2 regions of the Vibrio spartinae genome follow, and region 1 is predicted to be linked to the other one. Evidence: predicted binding sites of a transcription regulator. Region 1 holds the regulator's gene; the other holds the start of a gene.
The links. Region 1 encodes PurR, which represses purine synthesis genes. Its sites were predicted from a motif close to TNANGNAAACGTTTNCNTNA; they were not measured.
Positions count from the first base shown of each region.

Region 2: a site for PurR is predicted at 2,042-2,061, ahead of purE (5-(carboxyamino)imidazole ribonucleotide mutase). Genes of this name have one in related genera too.

Region 1 is NZ_AP024907.1:2,402,836-2,410,864, reverse strand. Features, by position in the region: gene topA (type I DNA topoisomerase) at 1-2,067, shown strand, start outside; gene glgC (glucose-1-phosphate adenylyltransferase) at 2,426-3,643, shown strand; gene glgA (glycogen synthase GlgA) at 3,645-5,114, shown strand; gene OCU60_RS10490 (TfoX/Sxy family DNA transformation protein) at 5,250-5,840, opposite strand; cyclic di-GMP riboswitch class I at 5,969-6,054, opposite strand; gene purR (HTH-type transcriptional repressor PurR) at 6,197-7,207, opposite strand; gene elyC (envelope biogenesis factor ElyC) at 7,513-8,029, opposite strand, start outside.
Region 2 is NZ_AP024907.1:101,243-109,271, reverse strand. Features, by position in the region: gene aroE (shikimate dehydrogenase) at 1-376, opposite strand, end outside; gene hemF (oxygen-dependent coproporphyrinogen oxidase) at 443-1,357, opposite strand; gene OCU60_RS00485 (L-threonylcarbamoyladenylate synthase) at 1,380-1,949, opposite strand; gene purE (5-(carboxyamino)imidazole ribonucleotide mutase) at 2,153-2,638, shown strand; gene OCU60_RS00475 (5-(carboxyamino)imidazole ribonucleotide synthase) at 2,644-3,774, shown strand; gene OCU60_RS00470 (DNA topoisomerase family protein) at 3,893-4,462, opposite strand; gene OCU60_RS00465 (DUF494 family protein) at 4,473-4,946, opposite strand; gene dprA (DNA-processing protein DprA) at 4,952-6,112, opposite strand; gene def (peptide deformylase) at 6,289-6,810, shown strand; gene fmt (methionyl-tRNA formyltransferase) at 6,823-7,788, shown strand; gene rsmB (16S rRNA (cytosine(967)-C(5))-methyltransferase RsmB) at 7,840-8,029, shown strand, end outside.

The DNA of each region.
Region 1 (8,029 bases):
CTGTTGTGGAAGAAAGTTGCTCGTGGCTTGTCTGCGGGTCGGGTTCAGTCCGTGGCAGTCAAGCTACTGGTTGAAAAAGAGCGAGAAATTAAGGCATTTGTGCCGGAAGAGTTTTGGGATATCCATGCTGATACTCAAACCCCGCATGGCAAAGACTTGCGCTTGCTCGTCGCACAGAAAGATGGTGTGGCATTTAAGCCATTGAATGAGCAGGATGCAAAAACAGCGGTTCGCGTGCTTGAGTCGGCACAATATGAAGTGTGTAAGCGGGAAGACCGCCCCACATCGAGCAAACCTTCTGCACCATTTATTACCTCGACATTGCAACAAGCGGCAAGTACGCGTTTGGGATATGGTGTGAAGAAAACCATGATGCTCGCGCAGCGTTTGTACGAAGCGGGTTATATCACTTATATGCGGACGGATTCGACGAATCTGAGTTCCGAAGCTGTTGATGCGGTTCGGGATTATGTGCAGACAAATTTCGGGGAAGCATATTTACCCGATGGTCCCAATGTGTATGGCAGTAAAGCGGGGGCGCAAGAGGCCCATGAGGCGATTCGTCCTTCAGATGTCAATGTGTTAGCGGATACGCTGGAAGGGATGGAAGCCGATGCACATAAACTATACACATTAATCTGGAATCAGTTTGTTGCTTGTCAGATGACGCCAGCACGCTATGATTCAACCACAATTAGTGTGAAAGCGGCTGAATATACCCTCAAAGCGAAAGGGCGTATTCTGAAGTTTGATGGTTGGACTCGTGTTCAGAGACCGATGGGTAAGAATGAAGATCAAATTCTGCCAGGTGTGCAAATTGGAGAAACGCTATCTTTAGACGCATTGGATCCGAAGCAACACTTTACCAAACCACCAGCAAGATATACCGAAGCCGCGCTTGTAAAAGAGCTTGAGAAACGCGGGATTGGTCGTCCATCGACTTATGCGTCGATTATCTCCACAATCCAAGATCGCGGCTACGCAAAAATTGAGCAACGGCGTTTCTATGCTGAAAAAATGGGTGAGATTGTCACTGATCGTTTAGATGATAGTTTCAATGACCTGATGAACTATGATTTTACTGCCCGAATGGAAGAGAAGCTGGATCAGGTTGCCGAAGGGAATGTGAAATGGAAAGGTGTTCTTGATAATTTCTTCAGTGATTTTTCCGTCTCTCTGGGACTAGCAGAGAAGCAGGAAGAAGATGGTGGTATGAAGCCGAATCATATCGTTCTGACGGATATCGAGTGTCCGACATGCTCTCGGCCGATGGGGATTCGTACCGCGTCCACTGGGGTATTCCTCGGATGTTCTGGATATGCTTTACCACCAAAAGAACGTTGTAAGACGACGATTAATTTGGGGGATGAGGATGGGGTGATTAATGTCCTTGAAGAGGATGTTGAAACTGCGGCCTTGCGGGCAAAGAAACGTTGTCCTATTTGTGAAACTGCCATGGATGCTTATCTGATTGATGATAAGCGAAAATTACATGTCTGTGGTAACAACCCGAATTGTGACGGTTATATCGTCGAACATGGTGAATTTAAGGTTAAAGGATATGATGGGCCCGTTGTCGAGTGTGACAAGTGTGGCGCAGATATGGTGCTGAAAAATGGTCGTTTCGGCAAATATATGGGATGTACCAATGAGTCGTGTAAAAATACCCGAAAAATTCTGAAAAATGGTGAGGTTGCCCCACCGAAGGAAGAACCGGTTCATTTCCCAGAGTTACCCTGTGAGAAATCGGATGCTTATTTTGTCTTGCGTGATGGCGCATCCGGACTGTTTATGGCTGCCAGTAACTTCCCGAAATCGAGAGAAACTCGGGCACCGCTAGTTGAAGAATTTGTGCGTTTTGAAGAACGAATTCCTGATAAGTTTAAGTATTTGGCTTCTGCGCCAACCCATGACCCTGATGGGGCTCCCGCCGTTATTCGGTTTAGCCGTAAATCGAAAGAGCATTATGTGCGTACGGAGGTTGACGGCAAACCCACCGGCTGGACTGTTCTGTATGTCGATGGTCAGTGGCAGGTCACAGATAAGAGAAAAAAAGCAAAATCATAATGAACTAAGGCAGCAATTCGCTGCCTTTTTTATATTATCACTTATGTATTTTTGGGAAGTATCGGGAGCGGGTAGGGAGGCTTAGTCATGTTCTCATACGAATCCCTTGTTCTGCACCGTAGCATGATGCTCATAATATTCTTACTTTTTTTACTTTCTGTGAACTCGCTTGGGAGTTGGAAACGCTAACCGATAGGTGCTTCACTAGTTTGATGTTTCAGTTTTGTATTCTGTGATAATCCCGATAAGTTATAAACAACGTGTTGCATCATTTTTTTGTGACATTAAAGAAAGAGTAAGTACCGACCTATGGCACTAGGTTGTAGCAAATTATAAAAGGTAATATGGAGTTTCAATCATGGCTGGTGTATTGAGTATGATCTTAGCTGGTGGTGAGGGCTCTCGGCTGAGACCTTTAACTGAAGGCAGAAGTAAACCCGCAGTTCCGTTTGGAGGAAGCTATCGGTTAATTGATTTTGCTCTGAACAACTTTGTGAATGCGGATTTAATGCGTATTTACGTATTAACCCAATTTAAGTCCCAATCACTTTATGTCCACCTGAAAAAAGGTTGGAATGTGTCTGGTATTACGGATCGATTTATTGATGTTATTCCTGCTCAGATGAGAGATGGGAGACGTTGGTATGAAGGGACCGCTGATGCCATTTATCAAAATGTTCGTTTCATCGAACTTGCCTCACCTGATTATGTTTGTATATTCGGCTCGGATCATATCTATAAAATGGATGTTCGCCAGATGCTGGATTTCCATAAGCAAACAGAAGCTCATTTGACCGTCTCTGCGTTACGAATGCCAATCGAGGAGGCATCCCAGTTTGGTGTGATCGAAGTTGACCGTGATGGACGAATGATTGGTTTTGAAGAAAAACCGGATAAGCCTAAGCCGATACCCGGAGAACCGGAGTGGGCGTTAATTTCAATGGGTAACTATATTTTTGATGCAGACGTTCTTTGCGATGAATTGAAAAAAGATGCAGTCAATGAATATTCCAGCCATGATTTCGGGAAAGATATTATTCCGAAACTTTTCCCTGAAGGACATGTTTACGTTTACGACTTCTCGACAAATATAATCAAAGGTGAAAGACAAGCAACCTATTGGCGAGACGTCGGAACCATTGATTCTTACTGGGCTGCCAACATGGACTTGTTGAGTAATGAGCCCCTGTTTTCCCTGTACAATCGGAGTTGGCCACTACATACTTATTATCCACCGTTACCACCGGCAACATTTGTGGATGCCGATGAGCGCCGCGTCAAGATTACGGATAGCCTGGTATCGGGGGGGAGCTACATTCAAGGCGCGACGATTTTTAAATCAATTCTTGGCTATCGGAGTAATATTGCAGCTGGGTCGCATATCAGTGAATCTGTTATTTTAGGAGATGGAAAGATTGGTGCCGGTTGTACCATCAAACGGACGATTATTGATAAGCATGTTGAAATTGCCCCCGGCACCGTGATTGGTGAAGACTTAGAATTAGACAGGAAACGGTTCTATGTCTCTGAAGGGGGAATTGTTGTGATTGCAAAAGGAACGAAAGTTGGATTCTAACATGGAACAAATCGATGTATGGTTTACCGTTTCGGAAGTTGAAGGGATTATAAAAAGTGGTGGTTTGGCCGATGTTGCAAAAGCGCTCCCGACAGCTTTAAGTGGCATGGGACATTGCGTAAGAATTGTGTTGCCGGGTTATCGTCTCGTACCGGACAGAACTGATACCGCTGTGATTCTGGAGACTGAATTGTCTCACTGGCCTCATACGGCTTATCAAGTTCGTAAGTTTGACCGGAACGGTGTAGAAATTTACTTGATTGACTGTGATAAATATTTTGATCGACCGGAGTTGTATTCCGAACATAATCGGGCCTATGCCGATAATGGGGAACGCTTTGGATTTTTTTCTGCTGCGGCATTGGATGTTCTACCGAAATTGGGCATTCAGCCTGATATCATTCATGCCAATGATTGGCATACCGGATTTGTCCCTTTCTTATTAAAAACACGTTATGCCGACGATCCTTATTTTCAGCGGATGAAGAGCATATTGACGATCCATAATGCTCTATTTAAAGGGGTATTTTCTTATGATGAATTAGAAATTATCCCTGAATTGCATTTAAGTGGTATGGAGGTGCTACAGTATGGTCACGGTTATGTGAGTGCGCTCAGAGTTGGTATAGCGTATGCGGATAAGATTAATGCCGTCAGTCGTCACTATGCTGCTGAGTTACTGACACCACTTGGTGCCCACGGATTAGTCGATGATTTTGTCCGTCGTGAGAGAGATCTGTTCGGTATTGTTAATGGTTGTGATTACTCGGAGTGGGATCCTCGAATTGACAGTTATATTCCACGGAATTACACCAACGAGCCCGATTCCTTAAAAGAAGGAAAAGCAACCTGTAAACGTCAGCTACAAGAAGAATTGTTATTGCCCACCCGAGATGTCCCCGTGTTTGGAATGGTTTGTCGTTTGACCTATCAAAAAGGATTTCACTATTTGCTGCCGATTCTGGAACAGTTTCTGCGAAATGACGTGCAATTGGTGATTGTCGGAACCGGGGAGCCGGAAATAGCAAATCGTCTGCACCAGATCTCTGCGACATCATCACAAAAATTTGCGTTTGTTGATGCTTACAGTAACCGTTTCGCTCATTTGGTTGAAGCTGCCTCGGATTTCTTTGTGATGCCCTCTGAGTTTGAAGCGTGTGGATTAAATCAGATTTATAGTATGGCTTATGGCACGCTGCCGATTGTCCGAGAGGTCGGTGGGCTGAAAGACACCGTTTTTGACTATGACCATTTTCCTGATAAAGCGACAGGATTCAGCTTTGCTGAACCGACTTCGGAAGCATTACTCATTTGTATGCAGCGTGCATTACTGTTCTATTTGCAGCAACCAGAGAAAAAGTTAGATATACAGCTGCGTGCGATGCAGCAAGATTTTCGTTGGGAAGATTCTGCTCAACAGTATGTCCGGATGTATGAAGCCGCACTGATGGGCTACTCACATATGCATTGATTCTTATTCTATTGAGAAAAACGATTGAGTAAAAAAAAGCACCGTTGACGGTGCTTTTTTGTTCTGGCTCGACGAGAAAATGGGCGTTGTATACTCTGAAAAATGTATACGATAGTATAAATATTGTTCAATAAATTAAATTTGCCGAGCTAGCTCGTCGCGTCTTGCCTGAGAAATTACAGACCAGTGTTTTCCTTCGATCGCACCTTCTAATGCCCATAAGAGCTCTAATGGTGGCTGTGTAGAAGGATGAGAGCTCAAAATCGCTTTATATGCGCTGAGAGAACCTTTCTGATGAAGCTCTTCAACTGAATTAATCCCTGCTTTGCGTAGCATCCGTTCGGTTGCTAAACGAAGATTAGGCAGATCTTTCAATCGTTTCGGTTTTGTCTCTACATGGGTCGTTTTTTCATTTTTTGCATTCAAATAGGCTTGTTTCGCGATATTGAAAATCGTGTCCACATCATCCCAATAGTCTGCAGGAAGTGCAAAATACTTAGTCACAACAGGAAAGCCACGTTTTGTATACACATAAGGTTCAAAACCTTTTGCTTTAAACGTTTCCAGTGAGTGACTGTCTGCCCGTATATGTAGTTTGTCTTGAACGACAAGAGCGAACATTATATCGTTTACGAAAATACCAAACCCGCCGAACATTGAGCGTGATTTGACACGACCTAATTGTTCAAAAAGTCGCATTGAATCTCTAAGAATTGGTTTATCCATGCTTTACGTCTCGGTGTATTTTTAAATGAATACGCCACCAAAGTCAGGTCCGAGAATGTAGCAAAAGAATGCAGAAGATATGTTAACAGAACGTCAAATGATTGACGAACATGAGATGCATTTTTGCCATCGGTAACCCCGCTACCTACCATCTTCATGGTTTAGGCCGGAGGCTTTGCGTCCCATCTTTTCAGATGGTTTGCCCTGTGCGTGACACTTTTCCAGTACGGAATTATGAAGCAACTATACGAATAACCACTCCACAATGTGTGATTCTAGTCCAATTAATAAAGGTTATCAATAGAAAGAAAGTGGTTGGAGGAATGACCACTTTCCAATGGGGTGTTAATTTAGTGTTATTTTTTGTTTAAATCTTTAACGGTATTGCGTTCCACAATTTCAGGATGCATTTCAAACGTACGGCGTTCATGTTCTTTACTTTTGATCCGTTCCAATAAGATTTCAAAAGCGTTTTTCCCGACCCGACGTTTCGGTTGGTGGATGGTTGTCAATGGCGGAGAAAAATATTCAGAGATCTCAATATTGTCATAACCGATCACCGATATATCTTCAGGAACCTTGATGCCTCTCTGTTGTAAGCGACTCATGAGTCCTAAAGCCATCGTGTCATTGAAGCAAAAAACGGCAGTGGGCTGTTCATCCATCGCAATAATTTTGTCTGCAGCCAAGACTGCCGTATCACATTCGAAGTTGCCTTCCAGTATCCAGTTTTCATTTGGGGTCAAGCCTGCTTCAGCCATGGCTCTATAGAATCCTTGAATCCGTTCCTGACAAGCTGCCTTTGATAGATGTCCACTCAGACAAGCAATATCGCGGTGACCTTTATCAAGCAGGTACTTGGTTGCAAGGTAGCCACCTTCTTCTGAATTATCGATGATTTTGTCGGCTTGTGAGCTTTCAGGTCCCCAGTCCATGATGACTTTGGGAATATCATTATAGGCTTCTAGCATTTCTAGAAGCTCGGCAGTCAGGTCAGAACAGATGACTAACATGCCATCGACCCGTTTTTCAGCCAGCATCCGAATGTAGTCGCGTTGCTTTTCATATAAGCCACCGGTATTACATAAGATGAGCGTGTAGCCTTGTCGGTAGCAATAACTTTCAACACCATCAATGACTTCAGAGAAGAAGGGGTTGGTAGACTGGGTCACTAACATGCCGATTGTGCGCGTTGAGTTGCATTTCAGACTCCGAGCTACAGCACTTGGTGCATAGTTCAGTGTCTTCACGGCTGCCATGACTTTCTCTTGAGTCGTTTCTGCCACAAATCGAGTTTTGTTAATTACATGTGAAACTGTTGTTGTTGAAACTCCCGCCAAGCGGGCAACGTCTTTTATCGTAGCCATAGGTATTGTCCTGTCGCTTATGCTGAAGATCCAGCAATTCGGAGCAAATTACAATTGAATGTTTAGTTATGAAGATATTATCTATTTGTATAATCGGATAACCCGTACAGAAATAATATTCTGAGGTTATACTGCAATAAGGACAAAAACCGCTAAATTTAGCGGTTTTTGTCTGGTATAGAATATGCTTTAATCGCGAATTTTAGACTGCCGATTCAGTAATAGCAATTAAAATGAAGCATTCATCCCACGCGACTGCTGAATCCAGACTGAGAGTCTGATTCACATGAAGAGATAGCATCATGCTATGGCTCTTGTTGCAACGGTTCAGCGACGGTCGCTTCCTGATTGGCGACCCAGTTTTTCAAATAGTGCCAAAACCTTCCCAATGTTTCATACCAATATTTTTCTGTCTGCTCGAGATAAATCGCCTTAGGCGCATATTTTATCCACGGTTGCACTATATTTTTATAGGACAGGTAGTTGGTCGGTGCCGGGATCGGATTGAGTCCGGCAGATTGAAATTCATGCAACGCGCGATCCATATGACTGGCAGAGGTGACGAGCACTAATTTTCGTGGTCCGACAAAACTTGCGGCTAACTGGGCTTCTTCCCAAGTATCTTTGGCACTTTCCAGTAACACGATATCTGATTTTGCTACACCGAGTGATAAGGCAACTCTTGCCAGCATTCGGGCATGACTGAATCGGGTACCACCCGCATATCCGGAAAGAATCAGGCGAGATCCCGGATACATCCGCATGATTCGGATCCCTTCGGTAAGTCGCATCAGTGCTGAGCGACTGAGTTGAGATGTCGGT
Region 2 (8,029 bases), 1.7 Mb from region 1:
AAATTTTCGCCCCCTTCAAGGGTACCTGATACTGCAATAAATCCTGAACCAGACCCGCACCATCAGTATTGTCCCCGAGAATGCCGCCATCATCGAGTTTCTTCAGTGTATTAACTGCACCAGCAATTTTGGCGCGCTCAGTCAGCCGATCAGCAAACGCGTATGCTTCTTCTTTAAAAGGAACAGTCACATTACATCCCTTTCCCCCTTGAGAGAAAAAAGCATCCACTACTGTTTTAAAACCATCTATCGGTGCCAGCTCAGCCGTATAGAGCATGTCTTGATTCGTCTGACGAGCAAACAACGTCTGTATAAAAGGAGATTTACTGTGACCGATTGGATTGCCGAATACTGCATACTGATCCTGATAAACCATATCCCTGCCTTCACTCAAAAAAAATAGAAAAGAATCTTTTGACCCTATCACTCCCGACGAACACTGTCACCAATCTCTTGGCGTCAAATATTCCGCCAGACGGGCTTCTGCACTATCGGGTTGAGGTTGGTAACCGTACTCCCAACGAGCCAATGGCGGCATAGACATCAGAATGGACTCGGTTCGACCACCCGATTGCAGGCCAAACAATGTGCCTCGGTCGAACACCAGATTAAATTCCACATATCGACCCCGTCGGTAGAGCTGAAACTGGCGTTCATGATCAGTAAACTGACAGTCTTTACGCTGCTCAACAATGGGCAGATAAGCGCGAGTGTATCCCGCACCGACCGCTCGGATATAAGCAAAGCAGGTGTCGAAATTCCACTGATTCAGATCATCAAAGAAAAGCCCGCCAACACCCCGTGTTTCTTCTCGATGCGGTAAGAAAAAGTACCGATCACACCAAGCCTTATGTTGTTGGTAAACCTCTGGACCAAATGGCTGACAAATTTCTTTCGCCACTTGGTGCCAATGATGGCAATCTTCATCAAACGGATAGAATGGCGTTAAGTCAAACCCACCACCAAACCACCAGACCGGTGATTCACCGTCTTTTTCTGCAATGAAGAAGCGAACATTCATATGTGAGGTCGGGACGTAAGGATTATTGGGATGCATCACTAAAGACACCCCCATTGCTTCGAATCGACGTCCTTTTAACTCCGGTCGATGTGCGGTGGCAGACGCAGGCATTTCATGACCGGTGACATGGGAAAAATTAACGCCGCCCTGTTCAAACACATGACCGTTGCACATGACACGACTACGCCCGCCACCACCCAAGCGGTCACCCGGTTCGCGGTGCCATTCATCTTGCTCAAATCGGGACAATCCATCAGCGGCTTCAAGCTGCTGACAAATTGAATCCTGTAGTTGCAGTAAAAAAGTTTTAACGGCCTGTTTATCAATACCACTCATCGCGATGTCCTTTATCTTTACTCTACCCTTGTCTTAATATTTCTAGCGTGCGCGCATCTCGAATCTCACTGGGTTTATCGCGCCCACCGGTTTGCCCTGCCAAAATCGCATGGAGACAGTGGCCAAGTTGCTGCTGCACCGCTTCTGTCGTCATACAAGACGGCTGACCGGTTAAATTTGCACTGGTTGAGGTAATGGGTTTGCCATAAGCCTCGCACAACTGCTGAACCTGTGGATGATCCGTTACCCGCACGGCAATCGTATCAAACAAACCACTGAGCCAAACAGAAACACGATCACTGGCCGGCATCACCCAAGTGACAGGGCCCGGCCAACTGGCTTGAACATGAGCCAATTGCTGGGCTGAAAGCTGGCATTCATCAATGTAGGGTTGTAATTGTGCATAACTGGATGCAATAAGAATCAACCCCTTTTCAACCGGACGATTTTTGATTTCCAGTAACTTTTGAATCGCATCAGGCCGGTCAGGATCGCACCCGACGCCAAACACACCTTCGGTCGGATAGGCAATCACATCACCTTGATGCAACGCATCAAGCACCTGCTCAAAATTATTCACAATACTTCTCATATGCTCGGATGATGATGCCACTAGTGTACAAACGATCATGCCAGAAAACGAAATCAATTTTGTCCGAAAATACGTTATCGGGGGAACCCACCAGACGCAAACGTTTTCCTTCAGCAAATTTCCCCGTATAATGCGCGCAAAATTGTCGTACGTTGACAGCATAAACATACTTGAGCATTGCAATAAACCTGAAGGAGTCTGAGATGAAAGTCGGAATTATAATGGGCTCGAAGTCCGATTGGCCAACGATGAAGCTCGCCGCAGAAATGTTAGAGCAATTCGGTGTGGCATATGAAACCAAAGTTGTTTCAGCACACCGCACACCTCAGTTACTGGCCGACTATGCAAGTCAAGCCAAAGCACGTGGTCTCAAAGTGATCATCGCGGGTGCAGGCGGCGCAGCTCATTTGCCAGGAATGGCCGCGGCTTTTACCAGTCTGCCCGTGCTGGGTGTTCCGGTTCAATCCAGAGCGTTAAAAGGGATGGATTCACTACTTTCTATCGTGCAGATGCCTAAAGGCATCGCGGTTGGTACCTTAGCGATTGGTGAAGCGGGTGCAGCTAACGCAGGTATTCTGGCAGCGCAAATCATTGGTGTTCACGATGAACAGGTCATGCAAAAGGTTGAAGCGTTTCGTCAATCGCAAACAGAGACTGTTCTCGCCCATCCAGATCCAACCGAGGAATAACCAGTATGCACGTACTCGTCTTAGGCGCAGGCCAACTCGCACGGATGATGTCACTTGCCGGAGCACCGTTGAACATTCACATTAGCGCCTTCGATGTGGTCAGCGGTCAGATGATTCATCCTCTGACTCAGGAAGTACAGGGGCATGGTCTGGAGAATGCCATTCAGCAAGCGGACGTCATTACTGCCGAATTCGAACACATCCCACATGATATTCTCCACCAGTGCGAACAAAGTGGCAAACTACTCCCCGGAGCGCAAGCCATCAAAACCGGTGGTGACCGTCGTCTCGAAAAAGCATTGCTTGATAAAGCCAGCGTCAAAAATGCCAAATATTTTGTCATCAAAACCAGAGACGATTTTGACAGTGCGATTCGTCATGTCGGTATTCCAATGGTTCTGAAGAGCGCTTTAGGCGGGTATGACGGAAAGGGGCAATGGCGACTGAAAGCAACAACAGATGCCGACAAAATCTGGCCGGAAATGCAACAATGCATTGAAGCCAGTGAAAACCAAGCGATTGTTGCTGAAGAATTTGTCCCCTTTGATCGCGAAGTATCGCTGGTTGGTGCTCGTGGCAAAGATGGGCAATGGGTTGTTTACCCGCTGTCAGAGAACATCCACACCGATGGTGTACTGAGTTTATCAACATCCATTGATGCAAAAATGTTACAGCAGCAGGCCAAAACCATGTTTGAAGCAGTGGCGAATACGCTCAATTACGTGGGCGTCCTCGCACTGGAATTTTTTGATGTTCAGGGACAGTTACTTGTCAACGAGATCGCACCTCGGGTACACAACTCCGGACACTGGACTCAACAGGGCGCAGATACATGCCAGTTTGAGAATCATTTACGTGCAGTATGTGGTTTACCTCTGGGCAGCACAAAACTGATCCGGCCAACATGCATGGTGAATATTCTGGGCGAAGATGCACTCCCCTCAGAGATTCTGGCAACGGAAGGATGTCATATCCACTGGTATGGTAAAGAAAAACGTTCAGGCAGAAAGATGGGACATATCAATGTCAGTGCGGATTACTATGCAGAGCTAGAGCGAATCATCTGTGCGCTTGCTGATATACTCCCGGCAGACGCATTTCCCGCGGTCCATCAATTCGCCAGCCAACATAAATAATCAGTGACGTCATTCAGAAAATGGTTTGATGCGCTTTTCAAACCAAACCTTGAGTAACCCATCAGCCAAGGGCATCACGACTGCCCTTGGTGACTTATTTCATCGTTGTGGTATTCAGTTATTCAGTCTCTTGAACATGGCCACATCGTCGAGCAGCACAAATCAATGTCACACCGGAAGCTGATTTTTTCTCAATCAGCAGCGGGAAACCACATACGCTACATTGCCCAATCACTGGCGGAGCATTAATAGCAAATTTACACTTCGGATACTGATCGCAAGCCCAGAAAGTCTTACCAAAACGGGATTTGCGTTCAACCAGTTGACCGCTATTACATTCCGGACAACATACCTCACGAGGTTGCTCAGTCTTAGGAGGAGCGGAAGATTCAATATGATGACATTGCGGGAAATCACTACAACCGATAAACATGCCATAACGCCCCTGCCTTAATACCAATTCATGACCACACTCAGGGCAGGGCACACCTAAGGCTTTGACAATATGACCATCATGCTGGTGAAGCGGACGAAGATAATCACATGCCGGATAGGCCGAGCAGCCCCAAAATGGTCCGTGTTTACCATGACGCAACTGTAACTCACTACCACATTGGGGACATGACTCAACTTCATCCAAAGCATGTTCATGTGCAGAAAATAATTGCTGATCTATATGACGACTCATTGAATCTCTATCAGTGCAAAATGCCTTGCTCTTTGGTATACAGCCATTCTTCCATCAGCGTATAGGCACTCTCATTACCCGGAACATTGAATAGCACCATCAGAATAATCCATTTCAAATCATCCAGTTCAAATTCATTGGTTTCTAGTCCCATCACTCGATCAATAACCATTTCTCGAGTTTCAGGAGTCAGTACTTTGATTTGTTCAAGGAACAACAGGAATCCGCGGCATTCAACATCAATTCGGGCAGTCTCTTTCTCGGTATAGACCCGCATTGCTGTTGCTGCACTGATCGATAACGGAGAATGCACATCACTTTGTTGTAGAGATGCCAATTCTTCCAACCAGTTGAGGGCTTTGTAGATCTCTTTTTGATGAAAACCTGCACGCAGGAGTTCATCCTCTAACTCATCTTGATCAACTTGTAACTCAGCATCGCTATGGATGTAAGTTTCGAACAGATACATAAGAATATCCATCATCATAGCTAGCCCCTCCCCTTACGAATATAGCCACCAGCAACTGCAATCACGTGCCCGGATAATTCCAGCTCTAGTAGCTGTCTCATCACTTCATGAACTGGTATATGGGTTCGCGTTGCAAGAATATCAACTGGCGTCGCTTTTACCCCTACGTTAGCTAACACTTCAGCAAATGGCAATTCTTCGTCGTCAATTAATGGCGGAAAAAGCTCATTTTGCTGAATTTTCTCTTCTTGCTTCTCTTCTTTCTTTACCCAAGCAGATAACGTACCAACTTCAGAGAGTATTTGTTCGATATTTTGAACTAAGCAAGCGCCATCACGAATTAATGCATTACTTCCCCGGTAACCGTGCTGATGAATCGCGCCTGGGATCACAAAAACATCCCGATTTTGCTCAGCAGCATATCTTGCAGTAATCAATGACCCGCTCTTTTCTGCGGCTTCAATCACCAGCACTCCCAGAGATAACCCACTGATAATACGGTTACGGCGAGGAAAGTTCATTGATTTCGGTGGTGTTGAGGGACAAAATTCTGACACCAGAACACCGGTCTGTTGTTCAAGTATCCGCTCAGCCAGCCCACGATGCCGGGCCGGATAGATACGTTCCAGACCAGCCCCCAGAACCGCAACGGTTTTGCCGCCCCCCTCGATTGCTCCCAGATGCGCCTGACCATCAATCCCTAGCGCCAACCCACTGGTCACTGCCACTTGATGCTGAGCAAGTTCATTCGCAAAATGCCATGCATCTTGCAATCCTTGCATACTGGCATGGCGGCTACCGACAATGGCTATCTGCGGAACAGATAGCAGCATCATCTCCCCCTGAACAAATAACAGGGGTGGCGGAGACGGAATCTCTTTCAACAGTGCAGGATAATCCGGTGAAAAATAAGTCACGATATGACGATGATTGCCACGCGCTTGCCATTCGAGGCAATCTTCAGCCACTTTATTCGCGGCCCCGGAGAGCAGATAAGAAACCTGCGCGGGCGACAGTCCCAAAGCAAGCCACTCTTTTTCAGAATAATAACGCAACGACTCAAGCGATGCTTTGCCGAATAGCTTTAACAACGATTGAATTCCCAAACGCGGCGTCAAGCAGAGTTTTATCCACATCAATAGTCGATCGTGTTCGGTGACATGCGAGGTTGGTTGGTTCATCTCCGGAGATATCCTGATACTAAGTCGTAAGTGGGTGGAACCATGGTCCAATCGACGGATAATTAATAATCACTTCGATTTATCACTCACAATGCTGTCAATTAAGTCTTAAAATGTCTAGAATTGGAACATTGGACTTTTTATTGTTTCGGCACATTTCAACAATTTGAGTGTATATGTCTGTATTACAAGTATTAACTTTTCCTGATGAACGTTTAAGAACGGTCGCAAAACCCGTTCAAGAAGTCACACCTGAAATCCAGAAGTTCATCGATGACATGATCGAAACCATGTATGAAGAAGATGGAATTGGTCTGGCAGCAACACAGGTCGATTTTCATCAGCGTATTGTGGTGATCGATGTCTCTGAAACCCGCGATCAGCCTCGTGTATTGATTAACCCTGAAATTATCGAAAAACGGGGGGAAGATGGTATCGAGGAAGGATGTCTATCGGTTCCGGGATCAAGAGCACTGATTCCAAGAGCGGCTGAAGTGACGGTTCGTGCACTAGATAAAGACGGAAAAGAATTTACCTTTGAAGCAGATGACCTTCTGGCTATCTGTGTACAACACGAGTTGGATCACCTGCAAGGGAAATTATTCGTCGATTATCTCTCTCCGCTAAAACGGAAACGGATTAAAGAGAGACTGGAAAAAATCAAACGCGCGAACGAAAAAAATAAAAATGAAGCATAAGTGAGGTTCACGGTGAGTCAGTCACTCAGAATTATTTTTGCCGGAACTCCGGATTTTGCCGCCCGTCATCTGGCGGCATTATTGTCTTCAGAGCATGAAGTCATTGCAGTCTACACTCAGCCCGACCGTCCCGCGGGACGCGGCAAGAAACTGACCGCCAGCCCAGTCAAGACCTTGGCGACAGCGCATCAAATTCCGGTTTATCAACCGGAAAACTTCAAATCGACAGAAAGCAAACAACAACTGGCAGAACTCAATGCTGATTTAATGGTCGTCGTCGCCTATGGGCTCTTACTGCCTCAAGCCATTCTGGATACCCCTCAATTAGGGTGTATCAATGTGCATGGTTCGATTTTGCCCAAATGGCGTGGTGCAGCCCCCATTCAGCGTTCTATCTGGGCGGGCGATGAAGAGACCGGTGTCACAATCATGCAGATGGATGCGGGATTAGATACCGGTGACATGTTGTCGATTACAACACTCCCCATCGAATCAACCGATACCAGTGCTTCAATGTACGAAAAACTTGCCCGTTTAGGGCCACAAGCACTGATTGAAACGCTCAATGCGGTAAGTCATAACCAAATAACCCCCGTTCGCCAGGATGACCAACTCGCGAGTTACGCGCAGAAGTTGAGTAAAGAAGAAGCCCGTATAGACTGGTCACAACCCGCTGATTTCATTGAACGCTGTATCCGGGCATTCAATCCCTGGCCTGTCAGCCATTTTTCCGTGACTGATCCCAAAGCAGAGTCATCCCCATCGATTAAGGTCTGGCAGAGCCGTGTTGAACACTCATCGACCGACCAGCCAGCCGGAACCATCATCCAAGCGGATAAAACTGGCATTTATATTGCGACAGGGAAAGATGTCCTGGTTTTAGAGCAACTGCAAGTTCCCGGCAAGAAAGCAATGCCGGTGCAGGATATTCTCAATGCCCGTGCCGAATGGTTTGGGATAGGAACTCAGCTCAATTAATATGATCGATAATCGATCGGTTATCTACTTTACTTAAGGTTCAGATTCATGATGAATGTTCGTGCTGCTGCCGCTTCAGTTGTTTTTCAAGTTGTTGATCAAGGTGCATCACTGTCCTCTGCATTACCAGAGGCCCAGAAAAAAATAAAACCCAGAGATCATGCGCTCCTTCAGGAGATCTGTTTCGGTGTGCTTCGCTACCTTCCACGCTTAGAAGCTGCTGCGCTTGAACTCATCAATC